4 regions of the Paenibacillus sp. B2(2019) genome follow, and region 4 is predicted to be linked to each of the others. Evidence: riboswitches for the same ligand, from Rfam matches in the RefSeq annotation. Region 4 holds a riboswitch; each other region holds the start of a gene.
The links. A riboswitch is a leader RNA that binds a small molecule or an ion and turns the genes downstream of it on or off. The one in region 4 is predicted to bind cyclic di-GMP.
Positions count from the first base shown of each region.

Region 1: linked by a shared signal. The riboswitch ahead of PAENI_RS18335 (anti-repressor SinI family protein) and the one ahead of PAENI_RS01105 (DUF6612 family protein) in region 4 are both predicted to bind cyclic di-GMP.
Region 2: linked by a shared signal. The riboswitch ahead of PAENI_RS23000 (thiamine pyrophosphate-binding protein) and the one ahead of PAENI_RS01105 (DUF6612 family protein) in region 4 are both predicted to bind cyclic di-GMP.
Region 3: linked by a shared signal. The riboswitch ahead of PAENI_RS12695 (NPCBM/NEW2 domain-containing protein) and the one ahead of PAENI_RS01105 (DUF6612 family protein) in region 4 are both predicted to bind cyclic di-GMP.

Region 1 is NZ_VTZR01000020.1:128,003-133,364, forward strand. It holds gene PAENI_RS18315 (hypothetical protein) at 1-691, shown strand, start outside; gene sipW (signal peptidase I SipW) at 693-1,280, shown strand; gene PAENI_RS18325 (TasA family protein) at 1,371-1,976, shown strand; gene PAENI_RS18330 (helix-turn-helix domain-containing protein) at 2,146-2,475, shown strand; gene PAENI_RS18335 (anti-repressor SinI family protein) at 2,683-2,838, opposite strand; cyclic di-GMP riboswitch class I at 2,866-2,950, opposite strand; gene PAENI_RS18340 (2-oxoglutarate dehydrogenase E1 component) at 3,422-5,362, shown strand, end outside.
Region 2 is NZ_VTZR01000024.1:383,884-389,245, forward strand. It holds gene PAENI_RS23000 (thiamine pyrophosphate-binding protein) at 1-1,127, opposite strand, end outside; cyclic di-GMP riboswitch class I at 1,246-1,341, opposite strand; gene PAENI_RS23005 (methyl-accepting chemotaxis protein) at 1,532-2,782, opposite strand; gene PAENI_RS23010 (helix-turn-helix transcriptional regulator) at 2,905-3,861, opposite strand; gene PAENI_RS23015 (SDR family NAD(P)-dependent oxidoreductase) at 4,035-4,868, shown strand; gene serA (phosphoglycerate dehydrogenase) at 4,941-5,362, opposite strand, start outside.
Region 3 is NZ_VTZR01000013.1:437,792-443,153, forward strand. It holds gene PAENI_RS12695 (NPCBM/NEW2 domain-containing protein) at 1-2,937, opposite strand, end outside; cyclic di-GMP riboswitch class I at 3,196-3,282, opposite strand; gene PAENI_RS12700 (hypothetical protein) at 3,440-4,006, opposite strand; gene PAENI_RS12705 (EAL domain-containing protein) at 4,122-5,111, opposite strand; gene PAENI_RS12710 (Crp/Fnr family transcriptional regulator) at 5,161-5,362, opposite strand, start outside.
Region 4 is NZ_VTZR01000002.1:164,802-170,163, reverse strand. It holds gene PAENI_RS01110 (CapA family protein) at 1-1,003, shown strand, start outside; gene PAENI_RS01105 (DUF6612 family protein) at 1,085-1,933, opposite strand; cyclic di-GMP riboswitch class I at 2,051-2,142, opposite strand; gene PAENI_RS01100 (RNA polymerase sigma factor) at 2,347-2,865, shown strand; gene PAENI_RS01095 (DUF4179 domain-containing protein) at 2,849-4,462, shown strand; gene PAENI_RS01090 (Cof-type HAD-IIB family hydrolase) at 4,620-5,362, opposite strand, start outside.

The DNA.
Region 1 (5,362 bases), on a different contig from region 4:
GCAAAGCAGCCTGAATCAAAGCGGTGTAATCTCTGAATCCCTGAATGCTTCCTTAAAGGGAGTCATCCAATATCTAAACTCCATACACGACATCGGGCTTCCATTTGCTTCGGTAGTGACCAGTGATGTATATGGACAACCCGAGTTACGCAACGAGGCGTTTCAGCAGCCGTTACCTTTCCTGATTCCTTTTAGTCAGCCGGCCGGCAATATCTCTAGCGAACTTACCTCCACTTATGAAAATCTCAATACTGAAATGAATGGTCTTAAAGAATCGGCTACTTCAGGAATCAGCAATCTTCAGAGTCAGCTCCAATTGATCAGTCAAACCCGTGAACAACAGTTGGAAGCACTTGAGAAAGCCCGACTAGAGGCGCTGGAACAAACGAAGAAAGAAGAAGAACGTTTGGCACTGGAGAAAAAAGAAAAGCAAGAAGCTGAGGAGAAAGCAAAAACGGAAGTGACTCCACCGAAAGGTGAAGCTACTCCAGAGAACATAAATAAAGAACAGCCTGAAGCCCCAGCCACTAACCCGGTCGTTCCGGAAATTGGTGAAGAGCTAACGATTCCAAAAGATGTACCACAGCAAGCGGTTCCTCAGGAGGCGCCAAAAGCGGAAGATACAACCACTTCCCCACCGGCAGCAACACCAGCTCCTACGGCCCCTCAACAAGACAAAGGTGGAGAATAATATGCGGATTAAAAAAATGATCAACAATACATTATCGAGCATCATGCTTGTGATATTCATTCTGCTGGTGGTAGCCGTAGTTTTATCAAAGGCCTCCGGCGGTGAACCTGCCTTCTTCGGATACCAGATCAAATCGGTACTCTCAGGTTCGATGGAACCAGGGATTCAAACCGGATCGATTGTCGCTTTAAAACCCGGAGGAGATATGAATCGCTTCAAAAAAGGCGATGTTATCACCTTTAGAAATGAAGAAAACCTGCTCATTACTCACCGTGTTGTAGAAGCAACAATGAACAACGCTACTGGTGAAGCCATGTATCGCACGAAAGGCGATAACAATGATGCGCCTGATATGAACCCTACCAGTTCCACGAATGTTGTAGCTGAGTATACCGGGGTCACCGTACCTTACGTAGGTTACGCTATGAATTTCGCAGTTTCCAAAGCTGGAAGTGTCATGCTCATGATCGTACCAGGCTTGATGCTTCTGCTCTATGCTCTGTATTCGTCATGGAAGGCTGTAGCTGCACTCGAAAAGAAAAATGCGGCTATACTGCCCGCCTCTCCACCCCCAACTGAAATACAGTAATTCGTTGATTGTCCGCTTCCGCTTACGAACCGGAAGTTACAATATATAACTTTTATAAAAAACCACAAAAACCGAGGAGGAATTTTAATTATGGGTATCAAAAAAACATTGGGTCTTGGCGTAGCATCAGCAGCACTGGGTTTATCATTGATTGGTGGAGGAACCTTCGCTTACTTTAGTGACACTGCACAAAGCACTGCTACATTTGCTGCAGGTACACTCGATTTGAACTCCGACCCTTCAGTTATCGTAAATATTCCAAACCTAAAACCAGGTGATACTGTAACCAAATCCTTCAAATTGAAAAACGATGGTTCGCTCGATATCGGATCTATTATTCTGAACACTTCCACTCAAATTACGGATGCTAAAGGTGATAACTACCTGGATTTAGCCCAATTCATTAAGGTCAAATTCCTTAGAAATAACGATAAAGGAACCGTCGTTTCTCCAGAAGATGTAGTCTATCAAACTACGCTGGCTGATTTAAAATCTCAACATCCGGATCTCGTAAAAAATACTGGTTGGGATCAACTCTTCACCGAAGCATCTGGTATTAAAGCCGGCACCAATGACAGCTTCTCCGTCCAATTCGAATTTGTGGAAAATAACCAAGATCAAAATATTTTCCAAGGCGATAGCATAACCCTGACATGGGATTTCGTAGCTAAACAAGGTGCTAAAAAAGATTACTAAGATTAATAGAATAATTTAATATAATACTCGAAGAGCAGCAGATCCTGATTCCGGAAAGCGGATAAGTAGATGCTGCTCTTCTCTTTACAATAAACTTTGTCGAATTTATTGATATTTGTTATACTAATAACAAAAATTACGGAGGGGCGTCAGCATAGTGCCACAAAATATGGGCCAACGTATCCAGCGTCTCCGCCTAGAAAAGGGATTGTCCCTATCTGAGCTTGCGGACAGAGCGGATGTTGCTAAGTCGTATCTTAGCAATGTGGAGAGAAACATCCAATCCAATCCTTCAATCCAGTTTATCGAAAAGATCGCCGATGCGCTTCAGGTATCCATCCACGCTTTGCTCTATGGAGAACCTAATGATGCTGAGGAGTCACCTTTAGATTCGGAATGGTTCCGATTGGTGCAGGAAGCTATGGCCTCAGGCATAAGCAAACGCGAATTCAAAGAGTTTCTGGACTACCAGAAATGGCGCCTTGATCAGAAGGATTAATATTCCACCTGACCTGATAAGATCCTCTTCTACTCATACTATTAAACATAAGCGCCTTCGCCCTCCTAACATGGACCGCGAAGGCGTTTGAATTTTAGGAGAATCAATTATCATATGCGTTGTGAAACTTATATTTTGCTTTACACCGAAAAAGGGCACAGCGAGTTATCGCTGTGCCCTTTTTCAAAATATAACGCACTAAATGTATTACTGCACGGCTTGCACAGTCTTCTCATGAAAGAATCGACGAATTTCATCTGCCTTTATGCCAGCCTTCTTAGCTGCTAATAATAAATGTACCCACTCAACGTCTAGATCAATGACCTGCTGTTCTCTGTTGCTTCCCTGGTTGGACTTGTCCAAAAAATCTCCTCCTAAGATTTTACGTCCCCAGGCAATCCGGCTGTCATAGTATTTCTACCTTAGACCCGCGACTTTGTGCCCCTGCCTTTCGGCAGGTTTACCTTTTACTGGACCCTTTACACGAAAGGATCTACTTTGAAATATATGAAAATCGCTAACTGCAATAACATTATACTATACTAAAGTGGAAAAGTGTGTCGATTTCTGATTAGTTTTTCCATTAAAAAACAAAAAATAGAAGCGATTTTGTGCGATATCTTGTCCTATTAACACGATACTCGTCCCATTCATAAAATTAATTAAGCCAATATAATGATACTTCCTTCCCTATTAGTTAAAAATAAGGATATTAGAATCATTTTAGTGGGCCTTAGGAATGGGTAATGAGAAGAAACAGCGTTCTTTTCATTAGAACAAGCTAACCCATACCATTTTGCGAACGTATTGGACGAAAGAATGAATTGATTACACGTGTGGAAAGTAGCACAATAAGATGAGAAATGAAACCGCAATCATCACAGCTCCAGTAAGCGTTGACACAAAATGTCACGTATGGAGTTCATCCGTTAAGGAGGATGTATTCATGGCAGCCAAAGAGCCCTATAACGAATCCATTTGGAGTAAGTATTACGGACCCAATTTAGGCTACATTCAAGAAAGATATGAACAGTTTGTGAAAGATCCTTCCACCGTAGAGAATAATTATCGCGAGCTTTTTACAAATTCGGGTCCCCCACCCCTAACACCGGATAGCGAACCGGCTCCACAGCCTCGCATTTCGGGAGACACCGAATGGCTTAGAAAGGCAGTAAGAGCTTCCAAGCTAATCGCTAATATTCGTATATATGGCCATATGGCCGCTGATATTGATCCGCTTGAGCGCGATCACAATCCCATGGCTAAATATCTTGAACTCGAAACCTATGAGCTGACTCGTGAGGATCTGCTCGCACTACCTGCCACGCTCATTTGGGAGAATGCGCCGAATGATGTGCATACCGGATGGGATGCAGTTCAGCGTATGCGTCAGGCTTACACCAAGACAATCGCCTATGAATTCGGGCATGTGCATGAAGAACAAGAACTGAAATGGTTGAACAGACAGGCAGAATCCACAAGCTCACCAGCGCCTTTAAATAATGCAGAACGTAAAGAGCTGCTAAACCGCCTGATCCAAGTAGAGCAATTCGAAACCTTCCTTCACAAAACCTTTGTGGGTCAGAAGCGTTTCAGCTTGGAAGGCAATGACGCTCTCGTACCGATGCTGGATGAAATCGTACGCGCTGCTGCGCATGACGGCGCAGAGCATATTCTGATGGGCATGGCGCATCGTGGTCGCCTCAACGTTCTTGCACATATTTTGGGCAAACCTTATGACATTATATTTTCAGAGTTTCATCATTCTCCGAACAAGGAGCTTTTCCCTTCCGAAGGCTCTACAGGCATTAACTATGGCTGGACGGGTGATGTGAAATACCATCTGGGTGCAGATCGCGCTGTCCGTGAAGGAGAAACCGTACGCACAAGAATAACACTAGCGAATAACCCAAGTCACTTGGAATTCGTCAATCCTGTCGTGGAAGGCTTTACTCGTGCTGCTCAAGAAGATCGGAGCACAGCCGGATTGCCGAAGATTGATACCAGTAAAGCTATGGCGGTACTGATGCATGGCGATGCTGCTTTTCCAGGTGAAGGGATTGTTGCAGAAACACTAAATATTGGCAAACTTCAAGGTTATCAGAATGGCGGGACGATCCATATCATTGTTAATAACCGGATCGGCTTTACGACAGAAAGCGAAGACTCCCGTTCAACGCATTATGCGAGTGACATCGCCAAAGGATATGAAATTCCAATTATCCATGTCAATGCTGATGATCCTGAGGCCTGTATATCAGCAGTTCGTTTAGCTAGTGCATATCGCAATCAATTCAAAAAGGATTTCGTTATTGATCTCATCGGCTATCGTCGTCATGGACATAACGAAATGGATGATCCTGAAACTACACAACCTATCGTGTACGGTAAGGTACGCAATCATCCAACCGTTTACAAGGTGTATGCGGAGCGGCTACAGCGTGAAAAAATTCTTACAGCTGAAGATGTACAAAAGATGCACGTTGAAACAGAAGGCGTATTGCAACGTGCGTACGATAGTATGAAGGAAGGCAATCACAAGAAAAAAGAACCAAAGGCCTTCATTCCTCTTCATACAGATCGCTCAGCGGCAGGCACTACAGCCGTACCGATCTCCAGTCTGCAAGAGATTAATCGTGAGCTACTGAGCGTACCTGATGGATTCCAAGTCTATCCGAAACTGGAGCGAATTCTGCAGCGTCGCAAGGACGCGCTGAATGAGGGTGAAAAGGTCGACTGGGCACTCGCTGAGTCCCTCGCCTTCGCAACCATCCTGAAGGATGGAACGCCAATTCGACTTAGCGGTCAGGATGCACAGCGCGGCACCTTCGCACACCGCCATCTGGTGCTGCACGACAGCAAGACAGGAGAATTATTCTCTCCGCTT
Region 2 (5,362 bases), on a different contig from region 4:
TTATAAGGAATCAAATCACTCATCGTACTCAAGACCGATGCAAGTGAAAGGTTTGGTAAAATCGGAGGCTCTTCGGTATAATCGGAATTTGTCGGTGCTTCGCGTTTTGTGATGTTGTTCGTGTCAATATTATTGAGATAGTAAACTAGATTGTCGCGTAGATCTCCAGTCACTGGAATCGTTTTAGAGAACAATATTTTTCCGACAAAAGTCGGATCGCTATCAAACTGAATTAATGTTGCAGGATGATTTTCCCTTTTAAGATTACAAATTGTCATATCACTTAAACGTGAGCCGAGAACGATAAATAGATCACTTTGATTCAGCAAGTCATCCCCATGGGTACAACCGCCTACTCCAATTGGACCGTGATAGAGTGGATGATCCCAAGCTATAGCCCCTTTACCACCTGGAGATGTAACTACAGGAATATTAAATGTTTCCGCTAATTGAATTAGCTCACTATGTGCTCCTGAGCGGTTAACGCCTTTACCCGCGATAATTATTGGATTCTTAGAGTTATTTATAGCATCAAGTACACGGTCGATATTAGCATGGCTAACCAGTGATTCGCGTTCAGGGATTACAATATTACATTCCTCTAGCAATTCCGTTTGTACATCAAAGGGAATACAAAGGTGAACTGGACCACGATTACCGCTCAAAGCAATGGATATGGCATGATTAAAAATTGTGTTAAAGTGATCTCCACGTTCAATAAGCTTGCTATATAAGGTGGCAGGTCTAAACATATCAGCTAAATCAGCTAGAAAAGAGGTAGAGTCCTGACATTGGGGAATTCCAAGCTCTTTAATAGATTGATGGCCAGTAATAAATAGGACAGGTAGGTTGTTAGCCTTAGCATGTGCTGCTGCAGTTAATAGGTTTGTTCCACCAGGACCTGAAGTACCAAAAGCTACACCTAGTTTTCCAGTTTTAAGCGCATACCCGGCTGCTTCGAAGCCGGAACTGGACTCATGTCTCCCGGGAATAAATTCAATACCGTAATCTACCATTTTAAGAACAATAGGACAAATGGATTTCCCGATAATACCAAAGGAATGGGTAACACCTAGGTTCCGTAGTGCTTCCGACATGTAATCTGCGACTGTCTTCAAAAAATACACCTCACAAGTTGATTGTTATTTTAAAATCAAACATTAGAAAACCTGTGCTCTGAATTAGGGCACAGGTTGGTGGCATAAATCGCCATAGAGACTGAACAATTGTTCAGTCGTCTTGGTTTTCTGCAACCTGGCAGTCATGGCCTCTGATTAAAAATGAGGCTGTAGATCCATGGTTTTGCGTCATCCTCTTTCGAAGATTTTGCCAATATTAATTTTAAAATTTATAAGAAGAATTTTCCTTTACAATATATTCCTAGAGAACCTTTGTCAATATATTTTCGCAAATTAACTCGAATTTTGACGAAAGTCTTGTCCAACCTATGAAATAATAGATATAAAAAAACTCCCCCTAAGTCAAAACTTAGGAGGAGTTTTTGGACTTGTTTATATGATTTGCAAGTGACTTAAAACTTGAAAATATGGATAGTCTTCTGTAGATTAAACACAGCCTGTGTCATTTTCTCAGTTTCTTCAGCAACAGACTGCAGGGCATTAATTTGTTCATTCATAGCGGCGGATACTTCCTCGGTGCCGGCAGCGGTTTGCTGTGTGATTGCAGAGATATTCTCTATTGCACTTGAGATTTTCAAGGCACTTTCCAACATCAGATCACTTTCAGCAGAGAAGGAAGAGATTTGCTCGGTAATATACTGCACACTTTGCACAATTTGAGCAAAGATATGAGCAGATTGAGTGATCATCTCATTCTGTACCTGTACGACTTCTTCGTTGATAGCGATATTGTCAATCGCTTGTTTGATATCAGTTTCGATGCTCCGAACTAAGCCAAAGACTTCCTTCGTTGAAGCTGTTGATTCCTCGGCAAGTTTACGAACCTCCTGTGCGACTACAGCAAAACCTCGACCATGCTCTCCGGCGCGTGCTGCTTCGATGGAGGCATTCAGCGATAAGAGGTTGGTCTGCTCAGCGATCTCTGTGATGGTTTTTGTAATCATCGTAATTCCGCGAGCATTATGAGAAAGGGCTTCGATAGTATCAGCTACTTTTTGAGTAGCCTGGATGTTTTTGCGCATGCCTTCAGCTTGAGTATCAACGGACTGCCGCCCTTGTTCAACTAGTTCTAATGTATGTATTGAACGTCTGTTCATTTCTTTCGTTGAGTTCGTATAATTTGATACTTTATTCTCAATATCTTTAATGGATTCTGTCATTTCAGCGATATCCGTAGATATTTCATTTGCACCAAGAGCTAGCTCGTTAGACGAAGAGGCTACCTGTGCCATGACAATTTTCAAATTCTGATTCTTATCTTCGATTCCACGGCTTGCATCCATAACTTGACGAGTGATTTGTGATGCTTCTGTCAAAATCTTCTTGAGCTTGTCAATCATGGTATTAAAGGAACGACTTACGTCCCCCATTGACCCGTTCTCGTCGGCTCTACTAGTAAAATCCCCTTTTGAAATACTATGAGATACATTCGCGATGTCATCAAAAGAAGATGTAAGCGTTCTCTCGATAAAGCGGGCCACTGGGAAAGTTAGAGCAGCAAGAACTACGATCAGAACAATACCCAAAATAATGTTGCCTAAGATCATAAAAGTAACTAAAACAGGAATGGCAAATAGTGCGGCAACGAGGTAACATCCGGCAACAATTCTTTGTTTTAACGGAAGTTTATGCATCCAGTTCATTGGTATAATGTCCTCCTTATTAATATTATGTATTGGTGTTATTATATGGGATTTAAAGGTGATTGGTCTATAGTAAGAACTGACATAAATCTTCTTTTCGGAGTAGTTCTTTAGATTTCGTGTCAAAAATCCTCATAAATAGCGGAAATTTTTGCGATAGCAGACTTTACCATCTCTAAAAGTTCTTGCGGTGAAAGTACAATAAACGAGGGACTAAAAGAAAGGATTATCCGGCAGGCCGACTCGATCGTATTAAATTCGGCATCTACGTTCACCCACTCTGCATTGCTAGTTGGCTCTATCAATTGGACAGAGACGAATCTTTCTCGCTGTAATTCTTTTAAGACAGATGCTCTAACCCTTAGCTTTACTTGATACTTTGGCAGTGCTGCTTTAAAGGCCGTGGTGGACTCTTCCCAGTACTGTTTTAAATCAAAGGCATCAGGTCTTTTAAACCACTCATGTGTCTCCTCAACGTTAACTAATCTGGACACACGAAAGGTCCGTAGTTCATCTTTGCTTTTGGCTACGACATACCATACTCCGCGTTTTGCAACTAACCCAAGAGGTTCAATGAAACGGACCGTTGTCTCGTTGCTCCGGAGATAAGTGATTTTTACTTTGCGGTCCTCCCAAAGTGCTCTCTGCAGTACAGAAAGGAACGGATAAGTCTCATCCGAAGGATGCCAACTGGCGCCATCAATATGAATACGCTCGCTTAGGTAATTTGCTGGGTTACTAAGTCGATGTGAGGATGCAGCCTCTAGTTTGAGAAGAGCGGAAGAGTAGTCGTCTTGTATCCCCAGATCCTTCATTATAGATGCGTCAGCGGACAGAAGCAGTGAACCAATCTCTTGTGGCTTCATTCCCGTTAGGGAGGTTCGGTACCCTTCAGTAAGCATCCAGCCTCCTTCACGACCACGTTCAGCTAAAATGGGTATTCCTGAAGCACTTAATGCTTCCATATCACGAAACACAGTTCGTTCTGATACCTCGAGTGTTTGGGCCAATTCTCTAGAAGTCATTTTTCCACGATTTTGCAACAGAAGTAATATTGATAACAAACGGTCGGCTCTCATTAGGCTATTGTACCTCCTCGAATTATTGATTAGACGATCACCATTAATCATTTCTAAATTATGATTATATTATATATGTCAGTTGATGTCATATATACGGGCTATACTTATAAAACGTAAGGAATGTTCACAGAATATTGAAATCCGAATTCATGTGGAAAGGGTTGAGGGCTATGACATTGAAAGGGAAAGTCGCATTGGTTACCGGGAGCAGCAGAGGTGCTGGGAGAGGGATCGCTTTAGAATTAGCAAGAAGAGGTGCTTTTGTCTATATTACAGGGAGGACCACAGATGTATCCGTCACAGAACATATTAAGGGGAGCATAGATAGCGTACTTAGAGAAATAAAAGAAAGTGGAGGTTCTGGTGCGGTAATACGATGTGACCATACGAAGGATCAAGAAACAGAAGCAGTGATCCGTCAGATCGCTGAAGAGCAGGGGCGGCTCGATATCTTAGTTAACAACGTATGGGGAGGCAATGATTTAGCTATCGAGCAGAAGTCTTTTTGGGAGCTACCTACAGCTCATTGGGACAATATGTTTAATGCCGGTGTGAGAGCACAGATGATCACAAATTATTACGCAATTCCCTTCATGCGCAAGGCTAAAACTGGTGGTCTAATTATCCATACAACCTTCTGGGATCATTATAAATATTTAGGCAACTTTTATTATGATCTTTCTAAAAATGCACTTTTACGTATGGCTTTCGGATTGTCGAAGGAGTTAAAGGATGACGGCATTGCGGTTATTCCACTTTCACCTGGATGGATGAGAACAGAAGCGGTTCTAGAAGCCATGAATACAGATGAGGAACATTGGCAAGAAGTTGAGGAACTGAAAATGAGTGAATCGACGACATATATTGGTCGAGCAGTGACTGCACTAGCCGCTGATCCAGAGGTTATGTCTATGTCCGGTGAGCCGCAGCTGGTTGGAAAGCTTGCTGAAAAGTATGGTTTTACTGATATTGATGGAAGGATAATCCATTCGTTCATAATATAGGAAGAAAGAGATTCGTAAAATATAAGAAAGGCCACTCCAATACATTCTGGAATGGCCTTTCTATATTATAGATTAAAGAAGGATGATTTCTTCAGCGGTGTTAATTTCTGGTAAACCAGCGAGTTTTACAAGGACTTGCTTAGGAACGGCTTTGTCAACGGTCAGCAGCATGATTGCAGCGCCCCCAACAATTTTACGTCCCACTTGCATGGAAGCGATGTTTACATCGTTCTCACCAAGCAATGTACCCACGAGTCCGATAATCCCTACTTTGTCGTTATGGGATACAAAGATTTGATGACCTTCAGGAGCAATATCAACTGGGAACTTATTCACTTGAACAATCCGTTCTCCATAACCTTGCAGCAGGGTGCCGGCCACAAGATACTCTTGGTCACGATCAGCTTTTAGAGTAACAGTAATCAGATTGGTAAAGCCTTTAGTTTTAGAAGCTTTAGTTATTACTACGTTCACGTCGCGTGTTTTCGCTAAAT
Region 3 (5,362 bases), on a different contig from region 4:
GTCAGTCCCTGTAAACCCTACTAACTTATCGTCTCTATACACCTCATAACCTAAGAAATCTTTCTTAAGATCCTTATCCATACTGAAGCTTAATGTGTTCGATTTAGCAGTAGTGTTAGGCGTGATATTAACCTTTATCGCAACACTCTTATCTGCTATTCCTGTTCCCTCATAATGAACCACTGAATTGTTTAAATACCAGAGCTTTTTCGGTGCTGGGTATTTATCTAACTTCTCTTTCGTTTCAGGATTCACAGTGAAGCCATGTCTGGCAAAATAGCTACTTAAGTCTAACCCCAGCACTTCAGAGGAGAACTCCACCAAATACTGCTGCTTGGAATTGTCGCCGTTCGGAAGGGAGACCTTCCGCTCGCGGTACAGCTTGGTCAGTTCTGTCCAGTAACCCGGATGCGCCAATTCTAACTGCCAATAGGCACCGAGCTGTGCAAATAAGCCCTGCTGATTCATAACCACTTTATTTTCTTCGATTACATATTTATAAATATCACTTTCAAAAGGAATACGAGTATCCATCGAGTCCGCATAGACTGACATCAGCATAGACACCATATTATTGGTTACTTCACCATATTCTCGTTCACCCATCGCCAAGCGATGCCCTATTTCATGATTCAATCCCCAGCCTGGATAGACTTTGTTAAAATCACCTAACATCGTCCCTACGGTCCCAATTTGTATCCCTGTATGATCTCCCGCTGCATACATCGCACCATAAGGCTGCATCAATCGGATGTTCTCACGAATTAGCTTCGCATCATGAATCACACTACTGCCATCCAAGCCATAGAAGTCAAAGATCGTCTTCATCCAAGTATCATAGCCGGTGACGGTACCCAGCGGATCATTTCCTTGCGTAATAAACTTGTTATAAGCTTCTGTCGCAGTTCCTGTGAAAATAACATGATCGCTGACCATTTCCACCACATCGATGAGCTCGCGATCTTGAACATTCGGATGCGCTGCCTTATCTTCATCTAATTTTTGTTTATAGGTGGTTAAGAAGGCTTTAAATTGTTCAGGATCTGTAGTCTTGGTCATCATAGGGATCTTGGTAAGCCCCTCGAACCGGATCATAGGTGCTTTACCTTGTTCCTCTGCTGTATATGGATTGACGATATACACTGTACCGCCTTTAGTCACTTCATGTGCATAATAACTATTCGTAGCAAATTCAGGAACGGTTATAATGTTCTTACCTGGACGCAATTGCACACCTCTAGCCCAAACATTCCAAGCCGCCTCTTGTTGAGAAAAGACTAAAGAAGGTAGTTTATCGCTCGAAGCTGCGTCCACATAAACGTTGATTGTATCTCCAGGCATTGCAACGAGACCTGTAGGCTGGTTGTTCGTACCGAAACCAATTCTCAGGTTTTCCTGCGCATGCTTTTTCATATCTCCACGTTGTTCCGCCTCAATGATGGTGCCTTCGGTTTGAACTTCACCATTCACTAGCTTCTTAGCTAAATCCAAAGAATCTTTCAGGATTGGATAGAGCGGATGTACTTTTGCCGCTTCTTCTAATTCATTGATTGCTTCGACGCTATTATAAGCAGGAACAACCGCACTCATCGTGCCATCTGTGAAAATACCATTTACAGCTTCGCTTACTTTATCCTCTGTATAAAATCTAAATTCAGCCGCAAAAGGTCTGTTGATATTGGCCTTTGTGAACTTGAATTTCAATCTTTTAAACTTCGTAGGTTCGAATTTAAACTCCAGAAAGTCATTCGTACTAGTCGCGGTTCCGCTAGATACGAGCTGGAAGGTTTCTCCCTTACTTGTTTCTGATGCATAAATTTCAAAAGCCTCTGGGAAGCCTTTACGATTATCTCTAGCCAGAAAAGCCAATCTATCTAGTACTTTCGCTTGCGCTAATTCAAACACGACTTCATTCGTGAAGCTGTCATCATTGTTTTTGTTCGTTTCCCAGTGTGTATTCGGCTGGTCATCGAGCATGTATTCCGGTTTCGTACCTGGATAGCTCCCACCGTTCACCGTTACTTTTGATACGTTTGAGTTGGGCATTCTATAAGCTTCGCTATAGGCATTTTCGTATGCTGTACCATAGCCTTTTAGCTTCGAAACCTTAGCCGCTGTTGCCTCTATTTGATGATTCTCCAGAAGTACTTTTGCATTCTCTATATCTGCTTGAAACTGCGCGTACAGTGGATGTGTCTGCACTTCTTGTTCTAAAGCCGTTAATTTCTCCACCGTATTAAATGCTACGCTAACTTGACTCAAGGTATCATCTGTAAATAAATTTTTCATTTTAGCGGATACGGTATCTTCTTTGTAAAAAGAAAACTCAGCCGCACTCGCCCAATCTTGGTTAGCTTTTTTGAAGACAAATTTAAGTCTCTTGAAGGCTGTGGGTGCAAACTGAATCTCTACTACGTCACCTGCTCCGCCTTTATATTCTCCAGAGGATACTAGCGTAAAATCGCCTGCATCCGTTGTTGAACCATAAATATCAAATTCCTGAGCAAACCCCTTACCCTTTGCACTGGATTGTCTTGCAGCATATACGATTCTATTTAATTCAGTGGACTCATTGAAAACAAAGACAACCTCATTCGTAAACGTTGAACTATTCGGTTTGCCCGTTTCCCAATGCGTACTCATATCGCCATCCATAGCCTTAGCTATAGGTGAACCTGAGTAGTTACCACCGTTATTGGTAATGGATTTAATATTCGCAGGATTCATTCTAAAAACATCATTATAAGCGCCTAGGATAGCCTTGCCGTACAGATCAAACGGAATAACTGAAGCATTGCTTAATAGGTCAGCCTTGCTTTGTACTACAGTGTTCACTACACTTACCTTGCTTACATCACTTGCTAAAGCATAACCTGCCTCACTCGAAAAACTAGCTAACATGGCTGCCGATGTAGCGATCGCAATCATTTTTTTCATCTTTTCTACCCCCCAGATGTAATATGAATCTCTTCCGTGCCTAAAAATAGGCACAAAAAAAACTACCCCAAAAGAGTAGCTTGATTGCGTATAAAGTCGCACAAAAACTAAGACTTAATTTTCATTAAACTTTAACAAGCATAAACGCCTTCGGCGTCTTTATAAGGACGATAAGGGTTTAGGCAAGAAATATAAGACATTAAGTATAGGTGTATAACTTAACCTTTCTTATATTTTAACAAAAAGCGTAATACACTCTTTGGCAGCTGGCTGACAATAGTTATGATAACCTTAGTCCCTATAGCTTTGCGTCCCTACATTTCCATAGGTTTGCCTATGAAGTTTCGAATACATTACAAAGAGTAACATAACGCTACATCTGATCGCATGATTAATTGGTATGAAATCCGAATAGGTAATTGCAATTACTTTTTCTATCGTGATAGATATTCTTTATCGAGTATCCCGGAAGAGAGAGGACACTTTAGGACTGGAGGTCTACTTAACTCCCTGCACCAAACAAACGCCGGAACCAATTCCACACATCGCCCGTGATGGGAATTAATCCGAAGCCATGCTCGCCAACTGCGATTAGACCATATGCCCATTGGCCAATAGCTACTGCTCCCCCAGCAATTCGTCCTATGGCTACCGCCCCAAATGCCGTATCACCTATGGCAACAGCTCCCAACGCTTTTTCGGCTATCGCGATCGCTCCTACAGCCACTCCTGCAATGGCAATCGCCCCAACTGCGAAGCCAAGCCAGCTAATTGCTATCGCTCCAAGGGCTAACCACATTCCTAGTGATATTGCACCCACGGATAGAACCCCTACGCTTATCGCACCTATGGAAATCAAGCCTACAGCTACATCTCCAATAGCAATTAATCCAACAGCTGTCTTCACTTGTGGCTTGCTTCCGTGACCATACCCCTGACCTGAGTATCGACCCAAATTGCTGCGAATACTTACCACCGGAAATGATGGAGACGGCCATTGATAATCAATTTCTCGTCCACCTAACCCTCTAGAATCCGCCCAGCGTGTGATGTACTTATGCCATTTCATATCCATCCCGTCCCCCTTCTCAATTACCTTAATTATACAACCCCGGGGGTTGGCTGTACTCAGACTCTGACCTGAAATTCATCTCATCCTCTAGACGGAGTTATACTCATTAGGATCACTGTTTGGGAATAGGATCAGGCTTTCCAAATAAATATCCCTGAAACAACTGATAACCACTCTGCTTAAGCCATTCAAAGTCCTCTCTAAACTCCACACCTTCTGCTAAAGGAACGGATTGGATTTCTAAAGCTTTTTCTAAAAATTGTTTAGATATTTTCTGTTTGTTCAGATCGCTGGACACACCCTGAACATATTTCATATCCAGTTTCATGTAATGGGGTTTAAGCTCCAACAACATCTCGATCGTGCTGAAGCCCTCGCCAACATCATCTAAAGCGTATTCAAATCCCCGATCCTTGTAATATGTCAAAATAGCTTTCAAATGAGCGAGATCATCCACTTTCTCCGTCTCAACAACTTCAAAGACAAAAAGAGAGGGATCGACGCCTAATTGATTGGCCAGTTCAACGGTTGATCTTAAGCAGAACTCTGGCGCGTAGATCGACGTTGGGATAAAATTAATAAACGTTTTTTTATTTAAGGGTGCAGCATATTTTACAGCAGTCATTCTACATAACCGGTCTAAAGCATATAAACGCCCACGATTCCGTGCCGCCGCAAAAATCTCATTAGGATAGATAAGGGACCCATCTTCTTTTTTAAATCTGGATAGGAGCTCGTATGCAAAAATCTCTTCCCGTACGTTCACAATCGGTTGGAAGTGACAAGTAACTAAGCCCTTAGTTATAACCTCATCAATCCACTCCATATCAAGTACAGTGGGTAATTCGGATAGAGGTCTCCATGTTTGGTCATCTATACGGAATTCAAACTGCTCCGACTCCATATGGTCATTACAGAAATCTAGAAAATCCCGCACCCCAGCCTCCTTAATCGTAATCACATTTTCTTCTACCTTATGTATCGTATTACTTCTACTCAAGTGATGAATAACCTCAGGTAAAATCCTTAGATTAAGCTCACCATGAGCCTTGATTTCAAAATTCAACTCTCTTACTACACAATGATTACATGCCACATTCATAACCCCTTTAATAATCAATTCTCTGAAAAAGATCCCGGAACTGCTCTTCTCAATCGAAATCCGTATACTCTAGTAAATACGTCGGGTCTAACACGGTGATCTGCTGATGTTGAATATCAATAATCTTTTGCTCTTGCAGATCTTTAAGCACAAGGGTAGCCGTCTCCCTTAACGTTCCGATCATATCCGCGAACTGCTGATGGGTCAATCGAAGATCAATCCTCTGTTTGCCTTGCTCCTCTACTCCGAAT
Region 4 (5,362 bases):
AATAGCTGCTGTGGGAGATCTAATGGTCAAACGTTATATTATTTCGGATGCTAAACAGCCTGATGGAACCTATTCGTTCAGCCCCCTGTTTGCAAAAGTAGCTCCTTATCTGAAACAGCCTGATTTGACGATTGGCAATCTCGAAACCACCTTTGCTGGAAGTGGCCCCGAATGCCGGAAAAGCCCACAATCAGGCGGTCCGATATTCAAATGTCCAGACGAACTGGCCCCTGCACTTAAGGAAGCCGGATTCGACGTATTAGTAACGGCCAACAATCATTGCATGGATTATGGTGCCCCGGGTCTGGTTCGGACGTTACGAGTTCTGGACCGTAATGGAATCGACCACACGGGAACAGCTAAATCATTAGAAGAATCCAAGAGAACGCTTATTAAAAACGTCAAAGGAATTACGATTGGCATCCTCTCCTACACAGCAGGAACTAACCGAATTCCTGTACCAGTGAGTAAGCCATGGCTGGTTAATCGGATATCTACGCCCAAGATCATTCGGGAGATTCGAGATTTAAAAAAGAAAGTCGATCTAGTCTTGCTTTATCTGCATTTCGGAAGCGAATATCGTTACACTCCAAACAAGAGGCAAAAAGAGCTGGTCAATCTCTTCTTTAAAAATGGCGCCGACATCATACTGGGGTCTCACCCACATGTTCTTCAACCGTTAGCGCTTCGTGGAAAAAAACAATTCGTTATTTACTCATTGGGGAATTTTGTTTCTACTAAATTAATGAATATTCCTTATACACAAAGCGGTATCATACTTACGCTTAAAATAAAGAAGGATGAAAAAGGAAACACGAGTATAACTAACGTAGGTTACATCCCGACTTGTGTAGATCGAAGAATAAAAAGCGGCAGGAAAATTACAGAGATCATCCCCATCCGCGACGCATTAAAGAGAAGCGCCACCGACATAAAAACAGAGCGGCGAAATCTCATGAATCGAATGTTGAAACATACGACAACAATCTTAAAGAAGGAATAGAAACGTTATTAAAATAGAGAATACAGCAAAAAGCGCTGTTCTACAGAACAGCGCTTTTTGCTCAATATGAAATCGACCTTATTATTCTAGTTCGGCGGGCTTTACAATGGTTGTACCTTTGTTATTCTTGGAATACTTAGCTTCGATTTTCGTGTTGTATGTATCCTTTTCTCCATCACTTATCAGCACATAACTCAGATCGACTGTCAGCTTTTCCGTCTGCCAGGTCTTAGTATTGACGAATAATTTCCACGTTACGCTTTTGGGTTGAACTGTCTCACCATCCCAGAGGTTCTCCTGGTCATAGAGTTTGATTATTCCCTTAGCTGCTGTCGGATCGGTTACCGTGAACTGCAGGACGGTCTGAGCACCGGCAGTGCTGACTTTCATAGATTTTTTATAATTTTTTACCGAATCAAGCATGGAAACAGGATCGTATTGACCTTTGGAGTAAAAAGAATCCCACTCCATCTTCTCCAGTCCAATCCAATACTGTGCATCAGGATCGATTGGCTCACCATCATCGTCGTAACCTTCATCTTCAGATTCATCGATCAGTTCACTTCCGTCTACAAGATAGTAAAACTCCTTGTCATTGGCATATAGACTGTACGATGTTTCTAAAAGACTACTATCAACGGTGCCAGCTGCAGCAAAATTCGGCAGTCGATTAATATCCAGCTTCAGTGTGTTAGTGTTGCTGATACGTACCCCACCGCTCTGAATATCCTGTTTTTTGATCACATCTAAGTGAAAATTCTTTATTGCTTTAGAGGCTGCCGTTACTTTGCTAATCATTTGATCCGCGGTTACTGCTGTTGTGGTAGCTGCAGACACGACTTCAGGATTAGACATCCATCCGATCGTTCCGGACAGCAATAAAGCACCTACTGCCAAACTAGTGCCTATTGTTTTGAAAAAACTGTTCATGTACTTCCCCTTTCGGCCCCTTGCGATAATGTAACGCCGTATAGATCGAAATAATAAAAGAGCTCAAAATAGACTACATATTCTTAGAGCTATCCTTTATGCTTCATAAGACATCCCTATGGCGGCCTGGCGATCATTTCCTTCTGTAGAAAGGCTTTAGACCCATGGCTTTGTGTCATCATCTTTCGATGATTTTACCTTTAACGCGGACATTCAATTAGTTTTAATTAGCTTACGGACGCATGTCCCACCGCTAATTTTATCATGGTTATAATTACCTGTAAACGACTTATCTTCCATTCAAATTCGCTATGATACTCAGAAGAAATACTTCACTCAAAATGAAAAATGAACGATTACATACACTTATAAGTCTTATTAATGAGAACAGCAAAGACAGGGGGTGCAGCAAAATGAGTGACCTAGAAATTTTCGAGCTCTATAAAGAACAAGTATATTATTTTTGTTACTACTTAATGAAAAATCAGGCAGATGCAGAGGATATTTGCCAAGAGGTATTTGTAAAAGTTATCTTAGCGGATAAGTCTAAGGTAAGAAACTTGAAATCTTGGATTTTACGAATTGCTTCGAATGAGTGCAACAGTGTGATTAAAAGGCGTAAGACGGGGTGGATGAAAGAAGTACGTAATTATTTACTATCCAGGTCTGAGGAATCAAACCCTGTAGAAAAACGGTTGGATCGACAGGAGACTAAGAAAGAATTACAAGGGTTATACAGTCAGCTTCCCGACAAAATCAGAATGGTAGTAGTTCTTCGTTTTATAAACGAATTGACTGTACCCGAGATCTCTAAAGTTATGAGCATACCCGAAGGAACTGTAAAATCCAGACTGAACAAGGGACTTAAAATACTAAATAGAATGGGTGGAACCCAACTAAAGGAGCTGAGTAGTAATGAGTCTGTATATTGAAAAAGATAGACATATTCCCCGACCGGATTATGATTTGATGTGGACTGCCATAGAACAAGAAGCATATAAACGTCAAAGAAATCTGAATGCCTCCCAGAATACTCCTAGGCCTAATAAAAAGGTTATTCCTATCAGCATCGTCTTCTCTTGCCTCTTACTTGTCGCTATTCCTGTATTCGCTAGTATGACGATTAATTGGGATAAAATTGGTGGGCGAAGTGTGAGCAATGCATTAAATAACGGCATCGGTCAACAGTATAATCTTCAAGCTTCCAGTTCAGGAGTAACAATGAATTTGAACGGTGTTGTAACTGACGGAGAAAAAATGAAAATGCTGTTATCACTTGATACTAAATCTGATCTATCCCAATATACTGGATTTGCTACAGAGGAAAACACCATGACTAGTGAATCCGGTGCCAAGGCAAAGGTATACGGTTATTTAGAATACGATCCTGAAAGCCAGAAACTCATTGGAGTATATGAGACACCTGATACATTAAAGGATGATAAAAAGGACTACAAGTTTGAAGCACGGAATCTCATTTTTTACCGTAATCAGAATATTCCCTTACAATCTAATCATCAAGCAGGGGATACAATCGATACTGGAGTTAAGCAATATCCAAGCATTCAAATCGAATCCGTTCGACATGTTTCCAATCAAACCATTATCCGTTACAAAGTCGCTGCATCACCATCTGACTTAGGACGGGGTAACCCACATTTGGTAGTTAGTACTGCAGGTCAAGAGAATGAGGCAATTCCAACCATCATGCCTAACGAAGGATCGGATTTATTTATTGAACAGGTTTTCAATATAACTGAATCAGATTGGAAGGAAGCTAGTCTTCATTTTAGTTACATTGAAGAAGCGAAACGAATTTCAGGTACGTGGAAGTTCGATTTTAAAGCAGATGGACAAAAAGCAAGTGAGGCGATTTACACTAAGAAACTGTATAACAGTCCTGAATTTCAAGAAAAGACCGGTATAACCTTAGATCAGCTAGTGGTTACCCCTTTGGATATCCAAATTCTAATAGATGAAAATGATTCGCTTAAAAAAGGAATTGTCCACTATAATACCGCTCAGTTGGTTATAGGTGATAAAACAATCACTGGGGGTTGGAATTTGAAAGGAGATCATTCCGAAAGCTACCAGCATTTATTTCAATTCGAATCTCCGGAATGGTATAACAACTGGTCCGATGTTCCAATGAAACTTATATTAAAGGATGCTGTCATTGAGAAACGTGATACCAGCAAGAATTGGATCACAATAAACAAACCTAAAGAAGAAAAACAGTTCACTTCACTTGATGTCGATGGATTAGAAATTGAATTCACGTACTATACTGAGGGCGAAAATTTGATTGTTGAATCATCATCCAAATCTCGTGGGTTCAAAAGCGTTAACCAAACTACGTTACGGATTAATGGCAAAGAAGTGGTGCCTGAAATTACACCTAAGGGCATGATATCTACAGGAACTAATATTGATAGCTACAAAGATATTCCTTTCGACGAAAAAATCGAACTGAACCCTGGTATCTATAAATATAGCGATCCTAGCCGGAACGAGGAAATTAAACTTTAATACAGGAAGTTAATCTATTGTCCCGCCCTTTCTAGTTAATCCTAAGGGCGGGTTATTTTTGGATAGAATCAATTCTGTTATGTATCTCTTTTATTTCCTTCATAACAAACAAAAAAAAGCATAGAACGGACTCAAGTCCGCTTTATGCTTTCCATTATTAAGATAAACAATATTTAACGAGCGCATCACGCACACCATGCTCGTTGTTCGAACCCGTAACAGCATTCGCTGCCGCTTTTACCTCTACAGGAGAATTATCCATCGCCACGCCCATCCCCGCATAGGTAAGCATTGAAATATCATTAAAATAATTACCGATCGAGAGGACTTCTTCTTGCGGAATTCCCAGCTTCACAGCGAGATTTCTTAATGCGTTGCCCTTAGAAGATTCGGGATGCATCAAATCAACGAAAAATTCACCACTCCGCAAAATATTGTACTCAGGAGCCCAAGTACGCCATTCACGTTCAGCTTCGTCAAGGATTTCTGGCTGTGTAAATACAGTAAACTTAACAACCGGTTCACGGAAATCTTCCCAGGCTGGTAGCGTCGCTGGCACAATACGGAAGTGCTCATACATATAATTAGCTTCTTTAGTCAGATTCTCTACATTATCAACATACATATCAAAAGCAGTATTCACATCATAATGAATATTGTGCTTACGGCAATAGTCAATATAGGGGTCAAGACCACGTGCATCCATACCATATTGGTGCAGCACTTCTCGATCTTCCACACGCACCGTCGCTGCTCCATTGTGACCAAGCACGTAACCAGTCAGCCCCATTTCCTCCATGAAAGGAATCGAGTTCTGTGGACTGCGTCCCGTACACAATACGATTTGACCGCCAAGACGTGTAACCTCAGCAATAGCTTCCTTATTCTCAGAGCTTAAGT